4 regions of the Anaerobacillus sp. MEB173 genome follow, and region 4 is predicted to be linked to each of the others. Evidence: riboswitches for the same ligand, from Rfam matches in the RefSeq annotation. Region 4 holds a riboswitch; each other region holds the start of a gene.
The links. A riboswitch is a leader RNA that binds a small molecule or an ion and turns the genes downstream of it on or off. The one in region 4 is predicted to bind lysine.
Positions count from the first base shown of each region.

Region 1: another riboswitch for lysine. It lies ahead of ACJ2A9_RS12790 (aspartate kinase); the one in region 4 lies ahead of ACJ2A9_RS15130 (ABC transporter substrate-binding protein).
Region 2: another riboswitch for lysine. It lies ahead of dapA (4-hydroxy-tetrahydrodipicolinate synthase); the one in region 4 lies ahead of ACJ2A9_RS15130 (ABC transporter substrate-binding protein).
Region 3: another riboswitch for lysine. It lies ahead of ACJ2A9_RS14270 (Na+/H+ antiporter NhaC family protein); the one in region 4 lies ahead of ACJ2A9_RS15130 (ABC transporter substrate-binding protein).

Region 1 is NZ_JBJMAU010000005.1:198,770-202,536, reverse strand. It holds gene uvrC (excinuclease ABC subunit UvrC) at 108-1,829, shown strand; lysine riboswitch at 1,909-2,096, shown strand; gene ACJ2A9_RS12790 (aspartate kinase) at 2,287-3,522, shown strand; gene ACJ2A9_RS12785 (YslB family protein) at 3,648-3,767, opposite strand, start outside.
Region 2 is NZ_JBJMAU010000002.1:76,538-80,304, reverse strand. It holds partial or broken gene ACJ2A9_RS04750 (sporulation transcription factor Spo0A) at 122-214, shown strand; gene dapA (4-hydroxy-tetrahydrodipicolinate synthase) at 374-1,261, opposite strand; lysine riboswitch at 1,402-1,583, opposite strand; gene steA (putative cytokinetic ring protein SteA) at 1,799-2,941, shown strand; gene ACJ2A9_RS04735 (hypothetical protein) at 2,941-3,405, shown strand; gene ACJ2A9_RS04730 (glycosyltransferase family 2 protein) at 3,418-3,767, shown strand, end outside.
Region 3 is NZ_JBJMAU010000006.1:171,745-175,511, reverse strand. It holds gene ACJ2A9_RS14275 (sodium-dependent transporter) at 1-271, opposite strand, end outside; gene ACJ2A9_RS14270 (Na+/H+ antiporter NhaC family protein) at 667-2,208, opposite strand; lysine riboswitch at 2,433-2,611, opposite strand; gene yunB (sporulation protein YunB) at 2,685-3,473, opposite strand; gene ACJ2A9_RS14260 (dihydrofolate reductase) at 3,528-3,767, opposite strand, start outside.
Region 4 is NZ_JBJMAU010000007.1:73,351-77,117, forward strand. It holds gene ACJ2A9_RS15125 (M20/M25/M40 family metallo-hydrolase) at 1-1,410, opposite strand, end outside; lysine riboswitch at 1,671-1,861, shown strand; gene ACJ2A9_RS15130 (ABC transporter substrate-binding protein) at 1,991-2,821, shown strand; gene ACJ2A9_RS15135 (amino acid ABC transporter permease) at 2,886-3,545, shown strand; gene ACJ2A9_RS15140 (amino acid ABC transporter ATP-binding protein) at 3,542-3,767, shown strand, end outside.

The sequences.
Region 1 (3,767 bases), on a different contig from region 4:
TATAAGTAGATCAGAATCACGTAGAGTGAGTTGTAAGGTGGTGTATTTGAGTGGACAAGATAAAAGAAAAATTAGCTATACTACCTGATCAGCCAGGATGCTATTTAATGAAAGACAAACAAGGAACGATTATTTACGTTGGTAAGGCAAAGGTATTAAAAAATCGAGTACGCTCTTATTTCACCGGATCACATGATGGAAAAACACAGCGTCTCGTTAGTGAAATTGCTGATTTTGAATATATTATTACTTCCTCAAACCTAGAAGCACTTTTATTGGAAATCAATTTAATTAAAAAGCATGATCCGAAATATAATGTCATGCTAAAAGATGATAAAAGCTATCCATACCTCAAAATAACGTCAGAGGAGCATCCACGATTAATCACGACAAGAAAGGTGAAAAAGGATAAAGGCAAATACTTTGGACCATATCCTCATGCAGGAGCTGCCGCTGAAACGAAAAAGTTACTTGATCGCCTTTTTCCACTGCGTAAATGCAATACATTGCCAGATCGTGTTTGTCTTTATTATCATATTGGCCAGTGTAAAGCACCTTGTGTAAATAACGTATCTCCTGAGGAAAACACGGAAATGGTCAATGCCATTATCCGTTTTTTAAACGGTGGTCATAAAGAAATAAAAGATGAATTAACAGAAAAAATGCTTAAAGCATCGGAGGAGCTTAATTTCGAGCGGGCAAAAGAATTGCGTGACCAAATCACTGATATCGAAGCTGTCATGGAAAAGCAAAAAATGACAATGACAGATCAAATAGACCGTGATGTCTTTGGTTTTTCCTATGATAAAGGATGGATGTGTGTTCAAGTTTTCTTTGTTCGTCAAGGAAAGTTAATTGAACGCGATGTATCGATCTTTCCTTTTTACGGAGAAGCAGAAGAAGACTTCTTAACCTATATCGGTCAGTTTTATATGCAAAAAGAACATATAAAACCAAAGGAGATCTTACTGCCAAAGGATGTTGACAACGAGCTAATTAGTCAATTTTTGCAGGTGAAAACGATTCAGCCTCAACGTGGAAACAAAAAAGATCTCGTCGAACTTGCGATAAAGAATGCAGAAGTAGCCCTTAAAGAAAAATTTGCGTTAATTGAACGTGATGAGTCAAGAACCGTTCGCGCAGTTGAGAATCTTGGTAAGGCACTAGGAATTGAACCTCCATACAGAATTGAAGCTTTTGATAATTCCAATATACAAGGAACAGATCCTGTCTCAGCGATGGTAAGTTTCCTTGATGGTAAGCCGAATAAAAAAGAGTACCGTAAATATAAAATTAAAACTGTTGAAGGACCTGATGATTATCACTCAATGCAGGAAGTAGTTCGCCGGCGTTATTTACGTCTTTTAAAGGAAAAGGCACCATTACCTGACCTGATCGTAATTGATGGAGGGATAGGGCAAATGAATGTTGCGAAAAGTGTTTTAGAAGATGAACTAGGCGTTCACATACCTGTATGCGGCCTTAAGAAAGATGATAAACACAGAACATCACAGCTTCTTATCGGTGATCCAGCTATGGTCGTACCATTAAAACGTGATAGTCAGGAGTTTTATTTACTGCAACGGATTCAAGATGAGGTCCATCGTTTTGCGATTACCTTTCATCGTCAAATTCGTGGCAAGTCGTTATTACAATCAACACTTGATGGTATTCCAGGAGTAGGAGAAAAAAGAAAACGTTCGTTATTAAAACATTTTGGATCGATTAAGAAAATAAAAGAAGCATCCGAAGAAGAGTTTCGTAAACTTAAACTGCCTGAAAATGTGATCCAAAACATCATCAAGCATTTAAAAGAAGAAAAGCATTGAAAAAATTTACTATTGTAACATGATCTAAATGTTGCTATAATCATAACAAATTGAATAAAGCCACACTTCATTTTTGTGAAGTGATGGTAGAGGCGCGAAAACCAAGAGTAGACTTATTGAGGATGATGAGGTCCGAAGAAGTAAGTTTGAAAGGGGAATTCGCCGAAGTGTAAAGGGGCTCACTACCATTTATGCTGGACCTGCATTGAACAAGTGTAGGGCTGTCACACAATCATCCCAAAGGTTGTGTGGAGGACTATCTCACGATGAGTAAGGGAAAACAAGTGTGGTATTGGACATGGAATGATATTGCCATTACCAAGCAACAGTGAGTGATCCTTGCTGTTGCTTTTTTTGTTGTCTGGCTCCGGCACTGACCGCTCGAGGTCACTTCGGTCCGTAAAACGCTTTTCTTGTTTTTCTTACGACTGTGAAACAAAAGAAAGGATTGAAAAAAATGGCATTAATAGTAAAAAAGTTCGGTGGAACATCAGTAGGCAGTGTTGAACGAATTCAACATGTAGCGAAAACAATAAGTAAATCAGTAGATGAGGGAAATCAAGTTGTCGTTGTTGTTTCTGCGATGGGGAAATCGACAGATCAGCTTGTTGACTTAGCAAATCAAATTTCAAAAAAGCCTAATAAACGAGAAATGGATATGTTACTAACAACCGGAGAGCAAATAACGATTTCATTGCTTGCAATGGCGTTGCAAGAAGCTGGATATCCTGCCGTTTCTTTAACAGGATGGCAAGCAGGGATCGAAACGGAAGCGATTCATGGAAATGCAAGAATCAGTAATTTTAAAGAAGAAAAGATTCAGCATTTTTTAGCAGAAGGAAAAGTAGTCATAGTAGCCGGCTTTCAAGGAATGACGATCGATCAAGAAATTACGACATTAGGACGTGGTGGTTCTGATACAACAGCAGTGGCCTTAGCGGCAGGACTGAAAGCTGACCGTTGCGATATCTATACAGATGTAACCGGTGTGTTTACAGCAGATCCTAGGTATGTGAAACGAGCTCGCAAATTATTATCGATTTCTTATGATGAAATGTTAGAATTAGCCAACCTTGGCGCTGGTGTATTGCACCCAAGGGCCGTTGAATTTGCAAAAAATCATCAAGTTGTATTAACAGTGAAGTCTAGTATGGTTGAAGAGGAAGGAACGTTCGTAGAGGAGGAAGTTACCATGGAGAAAAATTTAGTCGTTCGAGGATTAGCATTTGAAAGTAATGTAACAAAATTTACAGTTGTAGGGTTGCCAAATCAATTAAATACGTTAGCTGATGTTTTCACAATACTTGCAGAAAATAATATTAATGTAGATATTATTATCCAAAATGCGAATGATAAGGAAACAATCAATATCTCGTTTTCGATCGATCAATCCCAATTAGATGAAACAATTGCTATTCTAGAGGAACAGAAAGCATCACTGCAATATGAAGAGCTTCGTCATGAAGATAACCTAGCAAAAGTTTCGATTGTAGGATCTGGAATGATTTCTAACCCAGGTGTGGCTGCACAGATGTTTAAGGTGTTAGCAAATGAAGATATCCATGTCAAAATGGTAAGTACATCAGAAATTAAAATTTCTACAGTTGTTGATAAGGAAGATATGGTGAAAGCTGTTGAGGTCTTACATACAGCTTTTAACCTGGATGCAATCCCGGCAGCGCAAACGGTGTAAAAAAGTTAAAAAGTTGAAAGTTTAAAGTTTCTGGAGATAATTCATGGGAGTTTTTTAACAAACTCCCATGAAATCCTTTCAAGTCTTTTAACTATAAACTTAAACTTTTAACTATTATCTATTAACTATTCACTTTGCACTTGATCTTTCCGATCAATATGTACAGTGAAAAGAACTTTGGTTCCTTTTTGAACAGTGTCAGTTTCACTAATATTATTTGTTTGCTGCTGGATTTGTTCCGCCAG
Region 2 (3,767 bases), on a different contig from region 4:
ACTGTGTTATATTATAGAAAATTACTAACGCTATTGACCAACAAACACACAAATTCCATACCAATAAATAAGAGAAATTATAATTATTGTTAATTGAACAAACCCTTGGTACATAAGGCTCTACACTGTAAGCGTTTCAAAAGCGAAGCCAACAAACTCAGAATTTATCGCGATGGTTGCTGATAAATTACGGATTGAGCATAAGGTAAGCTGAAAGGGTAAGGGAGAATAGAGTTAAAAGTTGAAAGTTGAAAAGCTCCCAAAATTGGGAGCTTTTTTCGGTGTCGGTACACTGTACTATAGATCGAACTGACAATGGGCTATTACGTAGTAACATAGTCAAGAAAAGCTCCCGTCCGGGAGCTTTTTTAGTTTAGCTTACTGCTTCTTTGATTGTTTGTTGGATGGCGTTTCTTAATGTTTGCATTTCGATATCATTTAATGGAACAAGTGGTAATCGTACGCTGCCTACATTGATGCCGTTCATATTTAATGCCGCTTTTACCGGTGTTGGGTTTGGTGCAGCGAATAATGCTTTCATCATCGGCAGTAGGTCACGATGCATTTGAGCTGCTGTTTTTACATTCCCATTCTTGTAGTTTGAGACCATTTCTTGCATTTGATTCCCAAGGATATGTGAGGCTACTGATACTACTCCAACGCCTCCTATGGCAAGTGTAGGTAATGTTAAGCCGTCATCACCAGTATATAGGCTGAAATCTTCTGGTGTTTCACTTATAATTTGGGTCATTGCATCTAAATCACCACTCGCTTCTTTCACTGCTACAATATTTTTAACTTGTGACAGTCTGACAACTGTTTCTACATTAATGTTAATAACACTTCGGCCTGGGATATTGTATAGCATTACAGGTAGTGTTGTTGATTCAGCAATTGTTTTGAAATGCTGGTAAAGCCCTTCTTGAGAAGGTTTATTATAATATGGTGCAACGAGCATGATTCCGTCGACACCTGTTTCTTCTGCTAATTTTGTTAACTTTATTGATGCATTTGTATTATTTGATCCGGTACCTGCAATTACAGGTACTCGTTTATTGACAACTTTAACTACAAAACTAAAAAGTTCAACCTTTTCTTCTGTCGTTAAAGTAGGCGATTCACCGGTTGTTCCTGCTACAACGAGCGCATCAGAACCGTTCGTAATAAGATAGTTAATTAAAGTTTCACAAGCATTGTAATCAATTTCACCATTTACATCAAAAGGGGTAACCATTGCTGTTGCTACTTGACCAAAACACATTGAAAATTCCCTCATTTCGTTTAGTATTTTCTAGTAATCCTTTGTCATTAGTAATTAAATCCGCTTATATTCATAATTGTTTTAAAAATAAAAAAGCACCAATGAGGTATCTCATTGGTGCATAGGAATCGTTGTTCTATGCGTGAGATAGCCCTCCATATAGTTGATCTATATGACAGTTCTGCACTTATTCAATAACAGAACCAGCTAACAAGAATAATGAGTTCTTGAAGCTTCGGCAAAGGCCCCCTTTCAGCAATGATCAAAAGAGCTCATTCTCCTCCCATTGCATACTGATGGTCTTTGCACCTCTATCCTCACTTCAAACGTACTAATTGAAGTTAAGAAAAATATTAATTTGTATATAATTTAACAAATATTAAGACGAAATGCAATGGTTTTTGAAAAATACTAAAAAGATATTTACTTTCAATTTTAACTTCATTTGGTTGAAAACGGATTTCGTTGCTCATACTAAGTGTAGTTACGTTTAGGAATATATGTAAAACTGAAAATCCTCAAAAGGGGGGAATCGGTTTGTTTTATAACCAACAGGAGATTGAGGGAATTGCTTACCAGGGAAAACGAACAAAAGTATTAGCGGAGCGATTGCCTTCTAGAAGTATTGCTGTTATAAGTCATGAAGACATCGATGTTGTAGCAGCAGAGACACTGATTGAAAAGAAAGTTCAAGCCGTTCTTAATTTAAAGATATCAATGACCGGTGAGTTTGATCATAATGGTGTGCAGTTACTTTTAAAGTCGAATATACCAGTCTTTGATCTTCAAGTACAAGGTGATGAGATTCATATTGATGGGAAACAAATAAAAATAACAAATAATTTATTATTTGTTTTTGATAAACAAAGATATTGGAAAAAAGATGTGACGTTAAAAGAATATGACATCAATATGGTTGAACAGTTAAAGGAAAAAGCAACAGAAAAATTTCCACAACAATTTGAAAGTTTCGTCCGAAATTCATTTTCTTTTGGAGAAAAGGAATTGACGAATTTTATAAAAGGGTTTCCAGAATTAGTTGACTTTAAGGAAATGAAGGGTAAGGATGTACTAATTGTTGCCAGGGGTGGCAGTTATTTAGAGGATTTAAGAGCGATACGCCCTTTTTTAAAGGGAAAGAATATGGTTCTTATTGCGGTCGATGGCGGGGCGGATGGTTTATTAAAATTTCGGTTAAAGCCTGACTTTATCATTGGTGATATGGATTCAGTCAGTATGAAGGCACTGCGTTGTGGTGCCACGCTTGTTGCCCACTGTTACCCAAACGGACATTCACCTGCAAGTGCAAGGCTTTCTGCTGCTCGGTTACCTTTTCAGCGTTTACCTTTCATTGGCACGAGTGAGGATGTTGCCCTCCTTTGCGCTTATTGTGCAGGAGCAAATATGATTTATTTAATTGGAAGTCATCTTAGTATGAATGAATTTTTGGAAAAAGGGAGAAAAGGAATGGGTTCTAGTCTTCTAACAAGGATGAAGGCAGGACATCAAGTGATTGATCTTAAAGGTGTACATCACTTATATAAGAAACATGTTTCTGCTTTTGAGCCAATTCCATTTCTGCTGCCAGCTGTTGTACTTATGGGTGTTTTATTATTCAATCCGAAATTCGAATTGTTAGTCTCAATTATCATGCATTGGTTAAGGATGGAGGTATTTTAATGAGAAAAAACCTCGTTCATATAGGTACATTAATATGTACTCTTTGTATCGGAATCGTCGTAGGTATTTCCATGGACAAGCAGTGGTTAACTGACCAGCAATTATCCTATGTAAGTGCGATTCAATCGGAAAATAAACAATTGCAAGAGCAACAAGAGCAATGGTTAACATTTGTAGAGGATGAATTAAAACAAATGAATATTTTCATCCCTTCAAAAAACGAGCAATATCAAGGGATTGCACAGTTATTAACTCACATTGGGATTGAAGCTGAGAGAATGTACAGCTTAGATGCTGTCTTGCAAAATAAAGGGATTATTATTACGTTAGGTGAAGAAATGGACTTCCCGACTGATATTCCACACCTTTCGCTTGAGATGATTCCAGAGCAAGAGAAGGATATAAATCAATTTTATGTATCACTATTACGCTTGAAAGAGAATATAAACAAAAACGACGAATAAGGGGCAATGTCTGTGAAAGTGAGTGTGATTATTCCAGCTTATAATGAAGAACATTTGTTACCAAAGACATTGCAGTGCTTGACGCATTGTTCTTGGGCAGATGAAATCATTACGGTTAATGATGGTAGTAATGATCAGACGGCAATAATTGCTGAAATGTATAGTGATAAAACCATTCATCTGCAAAGTAACTTTGGGAAGGCATATGCACTTAAGCAAGGATGGAAGATAGCGAGTGGTGACCTTATTATGTGTCTAGATAGTGATCTCGCACATTCAGTCATCGAGGGGGAGAAGCTGCTCAACCCAATAGTGAGTGATCCAACTGTTGATTGTGTAATAGGGAAACTTCCAACTCCTAA
Region 3 (3,767 bases), on a different contig from region 4:
CTTGCCACCAGCCAATCCATTCAGATTTTCGATTTAATCTTGCATAGGCTAATGGTGCTGAGCCGCGATACTTATGACCTAACGTGAACTCCATAATAAGTAGCGGAATACCCGCCGTTAAAAGTGCAAATAAATATGGCAGGAAGAATGCCCCTCCTCCATTTTCATAGGCAACATATGGAAATCTCCAAATATTCCCTAATCCTACTGCCGAGCCCACTGCTGCTAATATAAAGCCGGCTCGCGTCCCCCATTGCTCGCGATTATTCATTTTTTTAACCCCTTTCTCTCTTTAAATAGTAAGCACTCGTCTTACTATTTATTTTATTCTGAATATTTTGGTTTTAGTATATAGTTTTAGCTTGTCTTTGTCAAAAGTATATTTTTGTCATTTCCATGTGGAATATACATTTTAACGCGGTCTAACGCTAAAGTACCAAAGTAAAAAAGATAGTTTGTCCTTTCCAAACGTATAAAACACCTATCAAATCGCCCAATTTTCTGACAATTCACTATTTTATTATAATTAATTTCAACGTTAAAGTCAAAATATTTTTCGAAAAATGCAGGATTTTGTCGAAAATTTTTTTATCAAAAGTGACTCTAAATACAAACAAAAAATGCTTGGAAAATTAAACTTTCCAAGCATTTTCTATTTTATTACAATCAATTGGCTGATGCCACTTTTTTCAACACAAATACCGTTAACACGAAAGTTGCAATGGAAACGAGTAAACCGAACAGAACACTTCCTGTAAAACCTAATACTAAATAACCTATGATCGTTATCGCCGCAACAATTAACGCATAAGGCAATTGTGTCATCACGTGATCAATATGATGACTTCCTGCTCCTGTTGATGAAAGAATCGTTGTATCAGAAATTGGTGAACAATGATCACCAAATATCGCTCCAGCTAATACTGCTGCAAGTACTGGCAACATCATTGTAACATCTGTCGCAGCTGCAATTTCACCAGCAATCGGAAGCATAATTCCAAATGTACCCCACGACGTTCCTGTTGAAAATGCCATAAATCCAGCAATTATAAACAATACAACTGGTAAATAAGCAATATTCATATGCGCATCAACTAAACCGGCTAAATACTTTCCAGTTCCTAATTCACTAATAATTTCAATGATTGTCCAAGCAAAAATTAGAATATAAATCGCTGGAAGCATTGATTTTATACCAGCCCATAATCCACTTCCAAATTGACGACCTGATACGCCTTTTACTAATACAAGAACAATAGCAACGGCCAGACCTAAAAGTCCTCCGTAAACAAGTGCTGCAGCAACATCGGTATTTTCAAAAATCGACAGTATTGTAACTTCGCCTTCTGTTCCTTGAATTCCAGTAAAAATCATAAAGAAAACAGTCGCAGAAATTAACGTAGCAATTGGCCATAATAAGTCGCCAACTTTTCCTTTATCAGAAACAGTTACGTTTTGTTGATCTCCAGGAACCGGTCCTTTTGTTAAGTCAACAAGTTCACCTGTATTCATCGCATGAATTTCCTGCTTCTTCATTAATCCAATATCCAGCTTAAAAATGACAACTGCAAAAACCATTAATAGTGCAAGAATTGCATAAAAATTCATTGGTACCATCAGTAAAAATGCTTGAAGCGCTTCATATTGGGTCACATTATGTGTAACTAATATTCCCCCAATAATTGTAATGATATACGCACCCCAGCTTGAAACAGGTGCAACGATACAGATAGGAGCTGCTGTTGAATCGACCAAATATGCAAGCTTAGAACGGGAGATACGATGACGATCCGTTAAAGGACGACTAACATTACCAACTGTTAAACTATTAAAATAGTCATCAATAAAAATGATAAACCCTAATAAAATCGTAACTAGCTGCGCACCGACTCTCGTCTTCACGCGCTTCATTGCCCATTCTCCAAAGGCTCTGCTTCCTCCAGATAGTGAGACAAGTGACGCGATCATTCCTAGCGCAAGCAGGAAAAAGAGAATATATAGTTCCCACGTATTCAATCCCCCATCTGCAACAAAAATTCCTCCGACAATACTAAAGATTTGCGAAAGGCTTTCCGTAATACTAAAGCCATTGACCATTAATGCCCCGACAATAATTCCAACACCGAGTGACAGCAATACTCTCCTTGTAACGATAACCATCAGTAAAGCGAGTACTGGTGGTATTAATGATAAAGCTGAATGTTCCATAATCGACCCCCTGATTTATTTAGCGGTTAGCGGTTAGCTTTTAGCCATTAACTTTTAACTTTTAACTACATTCTAATCGCTAATAAGCTAGATGCTAATTCCCTAACATTTTTTCTCTCTTCTTATCTCTTTCTGTTTCTCTTTCTCTCTCTGCTCACTAAAAAAGGTAATAGTAGCACAAGACCTACCATTACCTTAAACAAGTAACGTTAAAGTGTCTCATCAAGTAAAGTAGTCCTCCACTATAGTTGCTCTATAGTGACAGTGCGGCATTTATTCAATGCAACCCCAGTAAAGATAAACATGACTTTTATCTTTACTTCGGCGAATTTCCCTTTTTGTAATGGTCTTCGTTGTCATCCTCACATTACATACTCATGATTTTCGCGCCTCTACCTCATCGATTGATGAGGCTTAACTTATTCTATTACATTATAAAAGTATAGCAATATTCCATTTGAACAACAATGTTAATTTTAGTTAATTGCTTCTCTAATGTCAGATTCTTTAATAATCGCTGGTGCAGGCAGTGAACCACTACCACCTTGATTATAAAAATCAGGCACTTTACCAGGTACAAATAACATTCCAACTGGAATCGAAGTAGATACAACAGCTGTATCTGTTGCAAAAGGAATAATAATTCGCACATCGACCTCAATATCGACTGCTACATCGATCCACGTATTATTAATTCCTACTTCTTTGATCGTATTATTAATCTGTGATTTCACGTCTCCTATCGCCGTAAATCGGACCGGAATTTGCGGGCCTAAATGAGCGAGGAGGGCATTTTGTGTTGCTTGACCCAACGGGATTGTATGAATAATTCCATTGAAACCAGAATCATGATTTCGTTCAACTTCAACCCCATTAGGTAATCCAAGTTCCTCGACTCTTCCTTCTTCAACCATTTTTAAATAATGTTGGACCCGATACGTCGCTTCATATAACACTTTATTATAAATGGTAGGATCAAAACGGGCAGAAGTGATATTTCCTTGCGCATCTTTATCAATGACAATTAACTCTTCCATTTCCGTGCTTTCTGAAATCTTTTTCGAAATGGCATCATTAATGGCCAGCGTCGCAATCCGTTGAGTCTCTGTATGCGCAATAGCCAGCAATGTAGGCCGTATTCCTCTTTCTACAAACCATAATCCTTGAACAGTAAGAATAATAAAGATAACAAATGATATCAAAAATACATATCGAAATGGTAACGGTCCTTTTCGGGGACGCAGTCTTTTTTTAATCAGTGCCAAACAAAATCCCCCCTTACATAGTTATATGTATGCAAGGAGGGACTAGATTTACGCCTACGATTTGGACATTTTCTTATAAATTAAAAAGCGGTGATCATAACGATTCTTTTCGTCACGGATTCCTGCTTCCTCATGTACAACCACCCATTCATCACCCATTTGAGGAAAAAACGTATCCCCTTCAAACGAATGATCAATTTGGGTAACATAGATACGATCAGTATAAGGTAAGAACTGTTTATAAATTTCAGCACCGCCAATCACAAAAAGATCACCGTCAAGGGCTAATGCTTC
Region 4 (3,767 bases):
CATATCAGAAATATATGGGAAGAAGTTTCTCGTCACAATTGGATGCTTATATGTCGGTTGCACGGTTTCTACAGCTGCATCTAAAGCATTGATCAGATTTTTTTCCTTTTCAGTTGACCCAGTCACTTCAATTCTTGGTGAATAGAGTGAAGAGTAGAAAAGAATAATCGCCGGGCTTTGGTCTGTCATCCATTTCCAGGCTTCTTCAACTACTCGTGCTGCAAACATTCTCGTATCTAACTCTGTATTTAAGAGCAATTGCTCTTTAAATTCTTTCATATGAGTTACATAGCGCTCACCATGTTCCTCAATTAAAAGAGCTTCCATTTCGCTGTAAGTCATTACTCTGGATTTCCAAGGAACTTCTTGATAAGGCTGTTTACTTACCTTACTAAATGTTTCATAACGTTCATTAAAAGCTTTTAAAGCATTGGTAAACGCAATTTCCGCTTGCTCTTTAAGCTTCACTAATACATCTTCTGGTGACCAGGAGTGAATGAAGAAGTTGTAATAGACATATGCTGAAAGTGCTGTTTGCACAGTGTATGTTGGTTTTAAATCTGTCTGCTTTAATGAAACGGGTGGAACAGTTGTTTCACCGTGTGCTTCATTACATAACTCAGGGTTATAGTTAATTTGTTTTGTTAATTCGGCTGCAATAAAGTTTGGATCAAGCCCTTCGAAACAAGACCCTACATGTGTCTCTGAACCAGTAATAAAGAAAGAGGGAAGAAGTTTACCTACTGTACCTTTATAAATGTAACGATTTTCATCACCTTCATACCTCGGTGAGACAAAATCGGCATTGATGGCAGCGACATAGTCAAATTGGTGTTGTTCTCTTAGTGACTTTAAATCGTCCAATGCAGAGAGAATTCCATGCGAACTATCTTCTTCATTACATTCAACAACAACTAATAAGTTGCCCTCAAGCTCTTCAGGATGCTCTGAATAATATTGAAGTAAGTAGAGGTTGCTTGCAACACCACTTTTCATATCAAGTGTGCCTCTGCCAAATAAGTAGTCATTAGACTGTAAATGCTCTTTTACAAGTGCGGGTAGCTCTTCCGATTGTAATGCTTCCATTAACTCACCTGGATAACATGCTTTATCCTTTAAATGGTTAAAGTCGTCGATTCCAACTGTATCCATATGGCCCATCAAAATCATGGTTTTATTACTTTGACCTTTTGTCCCTTTCACAAAGGCAATCACATTATAACGTTCTAGTACATCATTTCTTGTTTGTGATTTGATTAAGTAGTCAGGATTATTTTTAAAGTAAGGGATGTTGGAAAGCAAGGTGAAAATTGCCTGGCTAATTTCCTTTTCCCCATCAGTATTAACAATACTTTCAATATTGACAAGTTGGTTTGTTAAAAATAAAACATCTTCACGACAAGCTAGCATAGTATTCTCCTTTAATAGGTGCTTTAAGGTAATGAGATTTAAAAAGCCCCTTCAAAACTTAGTTAAATGTTATTATCATTAAATAGTATAAATATAATAAACCCTATTTATTGGTATAATATAAAACGTCCTATAACGTCAAGGATTAGTTTGGTTTTATACATAGGAAGAAAATGCTAACAAACATTTCTTGTATAAACTATCAAACTATTTTATAATTATTTTATTCAATATAATCAAATAATAAATCCTCATTTAAAAGATGAGGTAGAGGTGCGGTTTAAAAAAGTAGTTTGTTTAAGACACAGGAATGGTCAATTGAGGACAAATGAAAGGTTAAATTGCCGAAATTCTTATATTTTCCTGGATATAGGAGTTGGGTCTGTACTCGAAAAGGGACAGAACTGTCACAGCTTTTTCTTTGTAAAAGTTGTGAAGTGCTATCTTCAAAGTTTAGATGCGGGTCGTAAACAAACCGTATAAAATATACGGCTTTTTTTATGCCTAAATCTGCTTTCTAGATAAAGCTGGGACAAAAATAGAGAGGACCAGCTGGAGAAATCAATTAGGGGGAAAGATGATGAAAAAAGGTTTATTTGCAATGCTGCTAGTACTTGTTCTACTTATGATCAGCGCTTGTGGATCAAGTGAAGAAGCAGTTACAGAAAACGACGTTGATGCTACTGAAGAGGTTGCTGAAGTGACAACAGAAGAATCTGCAGAATTTAATTTAGTGAATGATGGAAAATTTACGTTTGCAATGAGTGGTTTATATCCGCCATTAAACTTTACAAAAGATGGTGAATTAACAGGATTTGATGTGGAAATCGGGACTGAAATTGCAAACCGTCTTGGTCTTGAAGCAAATCCGGTAACAAACCCATGGGAAACAATTATTCAAGGGTTACGTGCTAATCATTATGATGCGATTATCGCAAGTATGACTGCGACAGAGGAAAGAGCTGAGCAAGTCGACTTTACAAATCCTTACTATATTTCTGGGGCACAAATTTTTGTCAATGCTGATGATGAAGAGATCCAATCACCTGAGGATTTAGAAGGTAAAACTATTGGAGTAATTCAATCGAGCACATGGAGAGATATGGCTGAAGAGCTTTCTGATAAAATCAATGGATACCCAAGTGATGTTAACGCCCTGCAAGATTTATCTGTAGGACGTATTGATGCCGTTATTACTGATAATATTGTTGGTTTATCAGCAATGAATGAGCGAGGCTTAAAAATTAAGCCAGTTTATGAGCTATTAAATGAAGATTTAATCTCTGTAGCTGTTAACAAAGGAAATGAACAATTAGTTGAGCAAATCAATGAGGCGATTGCTGCAATGATTGAAGATGGAACATACGAAGAAATTAGTATGAAATGGTTTAATGAGAACATTATGAAATAAAAGGTGCGTGTGCGTTACGCACCTTTTTTCATGAAAGGAGTATTAAGTGGAGTTTTTAGATAGTATTATCGGGATTTTTAATTCGCACGGGGCAGCATTTTTAAAGGCAACTTGGACAACAATCAGTATTACAGCAGTTTCTCTGTTGATTGCAACAATTATTGGAATTGTCTTTGCTTTATTTAAAATATCTACTTCAAAACTGTTAAACTTTCTTGCTGACATCTATATAGGTCTTATTCGTGGTACACCACTGATTGTACAAATTATGTTCTTATATTATGGTATTGCCAGTTTCCTGCCACTATCTAATTTTACAGCAGGGGCGGTAGCATTAGGGATTCACTCTGGTGCTTATATTGCTGAAATATTTAGAGGGTCAATTCAATCCATAGATAAGGGACAAATGGAGGCAGCTCGATCACTTGGGATGTCATATCCATTAGCAATGCGCAAAGTAGTATTTCCGCAGGCATTTAAACGTTCAATTCCACCATTAGGTAACCAATTTATTATTGGCTTAAAAGATTCTTCTCTTGTTGCGTATATTGCTGTTACCGATTTATTTAATACAGCATTACAAGCCCAAGGTGAAAACTTTATGCCATTTGAAACGTATTTTGTTGTTGGAATTTACTATTTAATCTTAGTTTTAATCTTCACAAAGATCGTGAACATGATTGAGGCTCGTTTAGATGTTTCAAAAGGGGGGAAAGCATCATGATTAAAGTGAATAACTTAGTCAAATCCTTTGGAGACCTGCAAGTATTAAAAAATATTGACCTCGAAGTTAGTAAAGGTGAGGTTGTTGTTTTAATTGGGGCGAGTGGATCAGGTAAAAGTACACTATTACGATGTTTAAACTTTTTAGAAACACCTAATGGAGGAGACATTTACTTAAATAGTGATAAAATTGATCCAAAAAAGACGGATCTAAACAAAGTAA